2 linked regions of the Azoarcus olearius genome follow. The protein of the gene in region 1 interacts with the protein of each later gene in a pairwise test. Links are inferred from orthologs where the notes say so. Each region holds a gene or a part of one and is shown in the gene's direction. Other genes may lie near its edges.

Region 1 (5,364 bases):
ACCTGCACACCAAGTACGTCGGCCAGAAGCGCTTCTCGCTCGAAGGCGGTGAATCCACCATCGTTGCGATGGACGAGATCATCCGCGTCGGTGGCGGTCTCGGCGCCCAGGAAGTCGTCATCGGCATGGCCCACCGCGGCCGCCTGAACGTGCTGGTGAACACCCTCGGCAAGTCGCCGAAGATGCTGTTCTCCGAATTCGAAGGCAAGGCAGCTGCCGATCTGTCCGCCGGCGACGTCAAGTACCACATGGGCTTCTCCAGCGACGTCATGACCCCGGGCGGTCCGATGCACCTGACGCTCGCCTTCAACCCGTCCCACCTGGAAATCATCAACCCGGTGGTCGAGGGTTCGGTGTATGCCCGCCAGGTCCGCCGCAAGGACACCGAGAAGAGCCAGGTCATCCCGGTGCTGATCCACGGCGACGCCGCCGTGGCCGGCCAGGGCGTGAACCAGGAAATGCTCAACTTCTCGCAGACCCGCGGCTACGGCACCGGCGGCACGGTGCACATCGTGGTGAACAACCAGATCGGCTTCACCACCTCCGACCCGCGCGACTACCGCTCCTCGCTGTACTGCACCGACATCTTCAAGATGGTCGAGGCGCCGATCTTCCACGTGAATGGCGACGATCCGGAAGCGGTGGCCTTCGTCACCGCGCTGGCCGTGGAATTCCGCCAGCAGTTCAAGAAGGACGTGGTGGTCGACATCGTCTGCTTCCGCAAGCTCGGCCACAACGAGCAGGACGAGCCGATGGTTACCCAGCCGCTGATGTACCGCAAGGTGCAGCAGCACCCGGGCACCCGCAAGCTCTACGCCGACCGCCTGGTTGCCGAAGGCACGCTCAAGAGCGACGAACCGGATCGCATGATCCAGGAATACCGCGAGCACCTCGACAAGGGCGAGCTGCTGTACAACCCGGTGCTGTCCGGCCACAACCGCCAGTTCGCGGTCGACTGGACTCCGTTCCTCAACCAGCCCTACACCGACGACGCGGACACCGCGATCCCGGTGCAGGAAATCAAGCGCCTGTCCGAGCGCCTGACCGCAGTCCCGGCCAACTTCACGCTGCACTCGCGCGTCAAGAAGATCATCGAGGACCGCGCGGCGATGGGCCGTGGCGAACTGCCGCTCGACTGGGGCATGGGCGAAAACCTCGCCTACGCCTCGCTGCTGGCGCAAGGCTACGCGGTGCGCATCTCGGGTGAAGACGTCGGTCGCGGCACCTTCTTCCACCGCCACGCGGTGCTGCACGACCAGAAGCGCGAGCGCTGGGACGAAGGCACCTTCAAGCCGCTCGAACACATCCAGGATGGCCAGGCCGGTTTCCAGTGCTTCGACTCCGTGCTGTCCGAAGAAGCGGTGCTCGGTTTCGAGTACGGCTATTCCACCGCCGAGCCCAACGAACTGGTGGTGTGGGAAGCGCAGTTCGGCGATTTCGTGAATGGCGCCCAGGTCGTGCTCGACCAGTTCATCAGCTCCGGCGAGTCGAAGTGGGGCCGTCTGTGCGGTCTCACGATCATGCTGCCGCACGGCTATGAAGGTCAGGGTCCGGAGCACTCCTCCGCCCGCCTCGAACGCTTCATGAACAACGCGGCCGAGAACAACTGGCAGGTCTGCGTCCCGACCACGCCGAGCCAGATCTTCCACCTGCTGCGTCGCCAGATGCTGCGTCGCGTGCGCAAGCCGCTGATCATCATCACGCCGAAGTCGCTGCTGCGTCACAAGGAAGCGATCTCGTCGATGGACGAGCTGGCTGCCGGCCGCTTCCAGACCGTGATCCCGGAAGTCGAGAAGCTCGATCCGAAGAAGGTCAAGCGCGTGGTGCTGTGCCAGGGCAAGATCTACTACGAACTGCTGGCCCATCGCCGCGAGAACAAGATCAAGGACACCGCGCTGGTCCGCATCGAGCAGCTCTACCCGTTCCCGGCCGAAGCCTTCGCCGCCGCGATCGCGCAGTTCCCGAACGCCAAGGAAGTGGTCTGGTGCCAGGAAGAGCCGCGCAACCAGGGTGCGTGGTACTGGCTGGCCTCGCGTCAGCACCTGGTGAACGTGCTCGGTCCGAAGCACAAGCTGCTGCTGGTCAGCCGCCCGGCGGCCGCTTCGCCGGCGGTGGGCTACTACGCCAAGCACAACGCGCAGCAGAAGGCCGTGATCGAAAACGCCTTCGGTCCGATCCAGGACTGATCCGCGCTCAATGACAACGAAAGACTCCGAATAACAAGGGGAGAGTATTTCATGCTGATCGAAGTGAAAGTGCCGCAGCTGTCCGAGTCCGTTTCCGAAGCCACGCTGGTCACCTGGCACAAGAAGGAAGGCGACGCGGTCACCCGTGACGAGAACCTGATCGACATCGAGACCGACAAGGTCGTGCTGGAAACCCCGGCCCCGGCCGATGGCGTGCTGGTCAAGATCATCAAGGGCGACGGCGGCACTGTGACGTCCGGCGAACTGATCGCCCAGATCGACACCGAAGCCAAGGCCGCCGCCGGCGGCGCCAAGGCCGCGGAGCCCGTGCAGGCGGTGACCCCGCCGCCGGCCGCCCCCGCTGCCGCGCCGTCCGCCGCCGCTGGCGCCGCCAGCCCGGCTGCGCGCAAGATCCTTGAAGAGAAGGGCATCGCCGCGGGCGACGTGGCCGGCTCCGGCCGTGGCGGCCGCGTCACCAAGGAAGACGCCGTGGGCGCCAGCGCCAAGCCGGCGGCTGCCGCTGCTGCGGCCCCGGCCGTGGTGATCGCCGGCGAGCGTCCGGAAGAGCGCGTGCCGATGACCCGCCTGCGCGCCCGCATCGCCGAGCGCCTGCTGCAGTCGAAGAACGAGAACGCCATCCTCACCACGTTCAACGAAGTGAACATGGCCCCGGTGATGGCGCTGCGCAAGCAGTACGGCGACAAGTTCGAGAAGGCCCACGGCGTGCGCCTGGGCTTCATGGGCTTCTTCGTCAAGGCCGCCGTGGCCGCGCTGAAGAAGTTCCCGATCCTGAACGCTTCGGTCGATGGCAACGACATCGTCTACCACGGCTACATCGACATCGGCATCGCGGTCGGTTCGCCGCGTGGCCTGGTCGTGCCGATCCTGCGTGACGCCGAATCGATGTCGATCGCCGACATCGAGAAGAAGATCGCCGAGTTCGGCCAGAAGGCCAAGGACGGCAAGCTGTCGCTGGAAGAACTCTCCGGCGGCACCTTCTCGATCTCCAACGGTGGCGTGTTCGGTTCGATGCTGTCGACCCCGATCATCAACCCGCCGCAGTCCGCCATCCTCGGCATCCACGCCACCAAGGACCGTCCGGTGGTCGAGAACGGCCAGATCGTGATCCGCCCGATCAACTACCTGGCGATGTCCTACGACCACCGCATCATCGACGGCCGCGAAGCTGTGCTCGGCCTGGTGACGATGAAGGAAGCGCTGGAAGATCCGGCCCGCCTGATCCTCGACGTCTAAAACACGTAGTCGGGGCGCAACCCGCGGGGAACCTCGGTTCCCGGCGCGGCTGCGCCCCGTTTTCCTGCAAGGGAGTTCTCAATGTCCAAAGAATTCGACGTTCTCGTCATCGGCGGCGGCCCCGGCGGCTATGTCGCGGCGATCCGCGCGGCCCAGCTCGGCTTCAAGACCGCGTGCTGCGAATCCAACCCCTATGCCGATCCCAAGGGCGAACCGCGCCTCGGCGGCACCTGCCTGAACGTGGGCTGCATCCCGTCCAAGGCGCTGCTGCACACCTCGCACCTGTTCGAGGAAGCCGGCCACGGCTTCGAGGCGCAGGGCATCACCGTTGGCACGCCCAAGATCGACGTCGCCAAGATGATTGCGCGCAAGAGCGGCATCGTCGACCAGCTCACCGGCGGCATCAAGGGCCTGTTCAAGAAGAACAAGGTCACCCTGCTCAACGGCCACGGCTCCTTCGTCGCCCAGGCGGGCGAGGGTTGGCAGGTCAAGGTCGGCGACGAAGTGGTCACCGCCAAGCAGGTCATCGTCGCCACCGGCTCCAAGGCGCGCCACCTGCCGGGCATCCCGGTCGATAACAAGATCGTCTGCGACAACGTCGGCGCCCTCGACATCGACGCGGTGCCGAAGAAGCTCGCGATCATCGGTGCGGGCGTCATCGGGCTGGAAATGGGCTCGGTGTGGCGCCGCCTCGGTGCCGACGTCACCATCCTCGAAGCGATGCCCGACTTCCTCGCCGCCGCCGACCAAGACGTGGCCAAGGAAGCGCTCAAGGTCTTCACCAAGCAGGGCCTCAAGCTCCAGCTCGGCGTCAAGATCGGCGAGGTCAAGGCCGCCAAGAAGGGTGTCTCGATCGCCTACACCGACAAGGACGGCGTGGAGCAGAAGCTCGACGCCGACCGCCTGATCGTCTCGGTCGGCCGCGTGCCCAACACCGACGGCCTCAACGCCGAAGCGGTGGGCCTCAAGCTGAACGACCGCGGCATGATCGAAGTCGACGGCCACTGCCGCACCAACCTGCCCGGCGTGTGGGCGGTGGGCGACGTGGTGCGCGGCCCGATGCTGGCGCACAAGGCGATGGAAGAAGCGGTGATGGTCGCCGAGCTGATGGCGGGCCAGGCCGGCCACTGCAACTTCGACACCGTGCCCTGGGTGATCTACACCAGCCCGGAAATCGCCTGGGTCGGCAAGACCGAGCAGCAGCTCAAGGGCGAAGGCGTCGCCTACAAGGTCGGCAAGATCCCGTTCCTGGCCAACGGCCGCGCGCTCGGCATGGGCGAAACCACGGGCTTCGTCAAGATGATCGCGGATGCCGCGACCGACCGCATCCTCGGTGTGCATATCATCGGCGCCGGCGCTTCGGAACTGATCTCCGAAGCCGTGGTGGCGATGGAGTTCGCCGGTTGCAGCGAAGACCTCGCCCGCATCTGCCACGCGCACCCGACGCTGTCGGAAGTGGTGCACGAGGCGGCGCTGGCCTGCGACAAGCGGCCGCTGCACTTCTAAGGCAGACGGCCCGCGGGCCGTCATGCAAGTAAAAGGGCGATGCCACGGCATCGCCCTTTTTTTGTCCGGCGTGGAACCTCAGGCGCGCTCGTCGGTGCCCTTGCGCGGCCGGCGGCGCCGGGCCGGCCCGCCGTCGTCGGCGGGGCCGGAAGGCGCAGCCAGGGCCGTCGGCGGCGCTTCCAGCACCGGCGCCTGTTCGGCCGCGGTTTCGGGGGCGACATCGAGCTGGGCCGCCACGCGCGCGTAACGCTGCTGGAAGACCTCGCCGAGGTCGCCGCGGGCGCGGCCGAGCGCGTAGGCGGTTTCGAGCGCGCGCCGGCGCAGTTCCGGCGTTGGCAGCAGGGCGGGCAGACCCGCGAGCGCGCGGTCTTCGTCCAGCAGGAACAGCAGCGCCTGGCGCTTCAGGATCTGCTTCAGG
Region 2 (4,721 bases), 210 kb from region 1 along the record:
TGCCGGTGATCGAGCTGTTCGTGAAGGTGGGCGACACCATCAAGGTCGATGACGCCATCGCCACGCTGGAATCGGACAAGGCCACCATGGACGTGCCTTCGTCGGCCGCCGGCGTGGTCAAGGAAGTGCTGGTCAAGGTCGGCGACAAGGTGTCGCAGGGCAGCGTGCTGCTGAAGCTGGAAAGCGGCGCTGCCGCTGCGGCGCCGGCCTCTCCCCCTCCCCTTCAAGGGGAGGGTCGGGGTGGGGATGGGGTCAAGCCGGCCTCGAACGTACCCCACCCCCCTCCCAGCCTCCCCCTTGAAGGGGGAGGCGCAAAAACTGCCGCCGCGCCAGCCGCGCCCTCCGCCGTCACCCTCGGCGGCAAGGTACACGCCAGCCCGTCGGTGCGCGCCTTCGCCCGCGAACTCGGCGTCGATCTCGCCCAGGTCAAGGCCACCGGCCCGAAGAACCGCGTCCTCAAGGAAGACGTCGCCGCCTTCATCAAGGGCGCGATGAGCACCGGCGTCGTCCCGGGCAAGACCCCGGCCGCTGCTGCCGGCGCCAGCCTGGGTGGCGGTCTGGATCTGCTGCCGTGGCCCAAGGTCGATTTCGCCAAGTTCGGCGAGGTCGAGGTGAAGCCGCTGTCCCGCATCAAGAAGATCTCCGGCCAGAACCTCGCCCGCAACTGGGTGATGATCCCGGCGGTGACCTATCACGAGGATGCCGACATCACCGATCTGGAAGCCTTCCGCGTCCAGATGAACAAGGAATACGAGAAGTCCGGCAAGAAGCTCACCATGCTCGCCTTCATCATCAAGGCCTCGGTGCGCGCGCTGCAGGAATTCCCGGAGTTCAACACCTCGCTCGACGGTGACAACCTCGTCTACAAGAAGTACTTCAACATCGCCTTCGCGGCCGACACCCCCAACGGCCTGGTCGTGCCGGTGGTGAAAGACGCGGACAAGAAGAGCGTGTTCCAGATCGCCGAGGAAACCGGCGCGCTCGCCAAGAAGGCGCGCGACGGCAAGCTCGGTCCGGCCGACATGTCCGGCGCGTGCTTCACCATCTCGTCGCTGGGCGGCATCGGTGGCACCTACTTCGCGCCCATCGTCAATGCGCCCGAAGTGGCCATCCTCGGTGTGAACAAGTCGGTGATGAAGCCGGTGTGGGACGGCAAACAGTTCGTGCCGCGCCTCACCCTGCCGATGTCGCTGACCGCCGACCACCGCGTGATCGACGGCGCGCTCGCCACCCGCTTCAACGTTTACCTCGCCCAACTGCTGGCCGACTTCCGTCGGGTCATGCTGTAAGGAGATCGCCATGAGCCTCGTTGAAGTGAAGGTTCCGGACATCGGCGATTTCGACTCGGTGCCTGTGATCGAGCTGTTCGTGAAGGTCGGCGACACCATCAAGGTGGACGACGCGATCTGCACGCTCGAATCCGACAAGGCCACGATGGACGTGCCCTCGTCGGCCGCCGGCGTGGTCAAGGAAGTGCTGGTCAAGGTCGGCGACAAGGTCGGCGAAGGCGCGGTGCTGCTGAAGGTCGAGGCGGCCGGCGCCGCCGCCTCTCCCGCTCCCCTTCAAGGGGAGGGTCGGGGCGGGGATGGGGTCAAGCCCGCCTCGGACGTACCCCATCCCCCTCCCAGCCTCCCCCTTGAAGGCGGAGGAGCAAAGGCCGCGCCCGCAGCCGCATCGCACACCGGTGGCGCCGACGCGGAGTACGACATGGTGGTGCTCGGCGCCGGCCCGGGCGGCTATTCCGCCGCCTTCCGCGCCGCCGACCTCGGTCTCAAGACCGCGATCATCGAGCGTTACGCGACGCTGGGCGGGGTATGCCTCAACGTCGGTTGCATCCCGTCCAAGGCGCTGCTGCACGTCGCCGCGGTGATCGAGGAAGCCGAGCATGTCGAAACCGCCGGCATCAAGTTCGCCAAGCCCACGGTCGATGTGGATGCCCTGCGCCGCCACAAGGACGGCGTGATCGGCAAGCTCACCGGCGGTCTGGCGGGCATGGCCAAGGCGCGCAAGGTGGACGTGATCCGCGGTTACGGCAGCTTCCTCGACCCGCATCACCTCGAGGTCGAGGAAACCACCGGCAACGGCCAGGACAAGACCGGCGCGAAGAAGGTGGTGAAGTTCAAGAACTGCATCATCGCCGCAGGCAGTGCCGCGGTGCACCTGCCCTTCATCCCGAAGGATCCGCGCATCGTCGACTCCACCGGCGCACTCGAACTGCGCCAGGTGCCGGGCAAGATGCTGGTCATCGGCGGCGGCATCATCGGCCTCGAAATGGCCACGGTGTATTCCACGCTGGGTGCGCGCATCGACGTCGTCGAAATGCTCGACGGCCTGATGCAGGGCCCGGACCGCGATGCGGTCAAGGTGTGGGAAAAGCAGAACGCCGCCCGCTTCGACAAGGTCATGCTGAAGACCAAGACCGTCGCCGTCGAGGCCAAGGACGATGGCCTGTGGGTCAAGTTCGAAGGCGAAGGCGCGCCCGCGGAGCCGGTCCGCTACGACATGATCCTGCAGTCGGCCGGCCGTTCGCCGAACGGCAAGAAGATCGGCGCGGACAAGGCAGGCGTGATCGTCGGCGAGCGCGGCTTCATCCCGGTCGATGTGCAGATGCGCACCAACGTGCCGCACATCTTCGCCATCGGTGACATCGTCGGCCAGCCCATGCTCGCCCACAAGGCGGTGCATGAAGCTCATGTCGCGGCGGAAGTCGCGGCCGGTCACAAGGCCGCCTTCGACGCCACCGTGATCCCGGGCGTGGCCTACACCCATCCGGAAGTGGCCTGGGTGGGCTACACCGAGGCGCAGGCCAAGTCCGAGGGCAAGAAGGTCGAGGTCGCCAAGTTCCCGTGGGCGGCTTCCGGCCGCGCGATCGCCAACGGCGCCGACTACGGCTTCACCAAGCTGATCTTCGACGCCGAAACGCACCGCGTGATCGGCGGCACCATCGTCGGCCCCTCGGCCGGCGACATGATCGGCGAGGTTTGTCTGGCGATCGAGATGGGCGCCGACGCGGTCGACATCGGCAAGACCATCCACCCCCACCCGACGCTGGGCGAAACGGTGGGCATGGCCGCCGAAGTCGCACACGGCAGCTGCACCGACCTGCCGCCGATGCGCAAGAAGTAAGGCGGCAAGTACGCCCGCGCAGCAAAAAAGAACCGCCCTCGGGCGGTTCTTTTTTGTTGGGCTGCCTCCTCCACGCGCTGCGTCAGGCCACCACGCGGAAGAAGCCGACCAGCTGCTTGAGATTGCCGACGTTGGACTGCACGCCGTCGGCGGCGCGGTCCACCGCGTCGATGCCGGCGGCGCTGCGCTCCACCAGGCCGGAGATCAGCTCCATGTCCTGCGCGATCTGCTCCGAGGCCGTGGAGTGCTCGGCCGAAGCATCCGCAATGTGTCCGGCCAGGCCGGCGACACGGCCGCTGCCCTGCTCGATGCGGCCCATGATGCCGAGGCTGTCGCCGGCGCTGCCGCTCGCCTCGCCGACCAGCCCCGCGGCCTTGTCCATGTCGCCCGCCACTTCGTCGGATACCCGCCGGATTTCGCCGACCATGCTGGCGATGTTGCCGGTGCAGTGGGCCGTGCGCTCGGCGAGTTTGCGCACCTCGTCAGCCACCACCGCGAAGCCGCGGCCGACTTCGCCCGCGCGCGCCGCCTCGATCGCCGCATTGAGCGCGAGCAGGTTGGTCTGGTCGGAAATTTCGCGGATCTCGGCCGAGATCGTCGCCACGCTCTGGATCGAATCCCCCAGCGCGCGCATCGCGCGGTTCGCGCCCTCCACCGCGTCCACGGTACGGCGGGCGGCGCCCACCGTCTGGTTGAGATGGGCCCGCCCTTCGGCCACCAGCGCCAGCGCCTCGTTCGCGGCCTGCGCCGAAGCCTTGGCGCCACCGGCCACCTCGACAACCGCAGCGCTATTCTGCTCGGACGCCGCCGACACCGACAGGATGCGGTCGCGCTGGGCGTCGGCGGCATCCTTGAGCGACTGCACCTCGGCGCGCAACGCGGCGTTCTCCTTGTCGGTCAACGCCGCGGCGAGGCGGATTTCGTCCAGCATCACCTTCAGCCGGCCCTGCATGTACATCAGCGATTCCATCAGCCGCCCCATTTCATCGGACCGGCCGACCGGCAGCGTGCTGGTCAGGTCGCCCTCGGCGATGCGCTCGAAAGCCTTCAGCATGGTCGCCGACTCGGTGATCGAACGCCGCCACAGCGTGGCCACCAATGCCAGCATCCCGGCCAGGCCGAGGCCACCCGCAGCGATCAGGGCATAAGCCCACGCCCCCGCGTCCAGCGTCAGTCCCGCGAACACCAGCAACAGCGCGAGGCTGCTGCCGAGACCGCCGAGCGCGCACAGCATCGCCGCGCTCGACAGCGCGCGGCGCACCGGCATGTCGAGGTTACGGTAGCGCGCCTGCTTGCGCCGCATCGCCTCGTAAAGCGCCTCCTCCGCCTGCACCCGCTCCCGCGGGGCCTCGCTGCGCAGGCTCATGAAACCGACGTTGCGGCCGTTCTGACGGACCGGAATCGTCAGCGCGGTCGACCATGCGACGCCGCCATCGCGATGCTTGAGCTTGGAGAGGCCCAGCCAGGGCCGCCCCGACGAGGTTGTACCGCGCACGTCGGCGAGCAGTTCCTGCGGCACGTCGGGATGGGCGATCTCCTTGATGCTGCTGCCGATCAACGCCTCGCGCGTGCTGCCGACCATCTCGGCGCAGGCC

What was found.
Region 2: the proteins of odhB (region 1) and lpdA interact in binary tests that used the Escherichia coli proteins (3 or more experiments, as listed by UniProt). The link is inferred for Azoarcus olearius from one-to-one orthologs.

The regions. Positions count from the first base shown.
Region 1 is NZ_CP016210.1:1,786,844-1,792,207, forward strand. What follows is about bases 1,563-4,338. They hold odhB (2-oxoglutarate dehydrogenase complex dihydrolipoyllysine-residue succinyltransferase), read left to right. Parts: upstream 1,563-2,237; coding sequence 2,238-3,440; downstream 3,441-4,338. Other genes in these bases: dqs_RS08250 (2-oxoglutarate dehydrogenase E1 component), read left to right, coding at 1,563-2,186; lpdA (dihydrolipoyl dehydrogenase), read left to right, coding at 3,522-4,338. In the rest of the region: more of dqs_RS08250, read left to right, coding at 1-1,562; more of lpdA, read left to right, coding at 4,339-4,946; dqs_RS08265 (DUF3141 domain-containing protein), read right to left, coding at 5,025-5,364. UniProt on the Escherichia coli protein: E2 component of the 2-oxoglutarate dehydrogenase (OGDH) complex which catalyzes the second step in the conversion of 2-oxoglutarate to succinyl-CoA and CO(2).
Region 2 is NZ_CP016210.1:1,577,239-1,581,959, reverse strand. What follows is about bases 738-3,712. They hold lpdA (dihydrolipoyl dehydrogenase), read left to right. Parts: upstream 738-1,299; coding sequence 1,300-3,126; downstream 3,127-3,712. Other genes in these bases: dqs_RS07320 (methyl-accepting chemotaxis protein), read right to left, coding at 3,209-3,712; aceF (dihydrolipoyllysine-residue acetyltransferase), read left to right, coding at 738-1,289. In the rest of the region: more of aceF, read left to right, coding at 1-737; more of dqs_RS07320, read right to left, coding at 3,713-4,721. UniProt on the Escherichia coli protein: Lipoamide dehydrogenase is a component of the glycine cleavage system as well as of the alpha-ketoacid dehydrogenase complexes.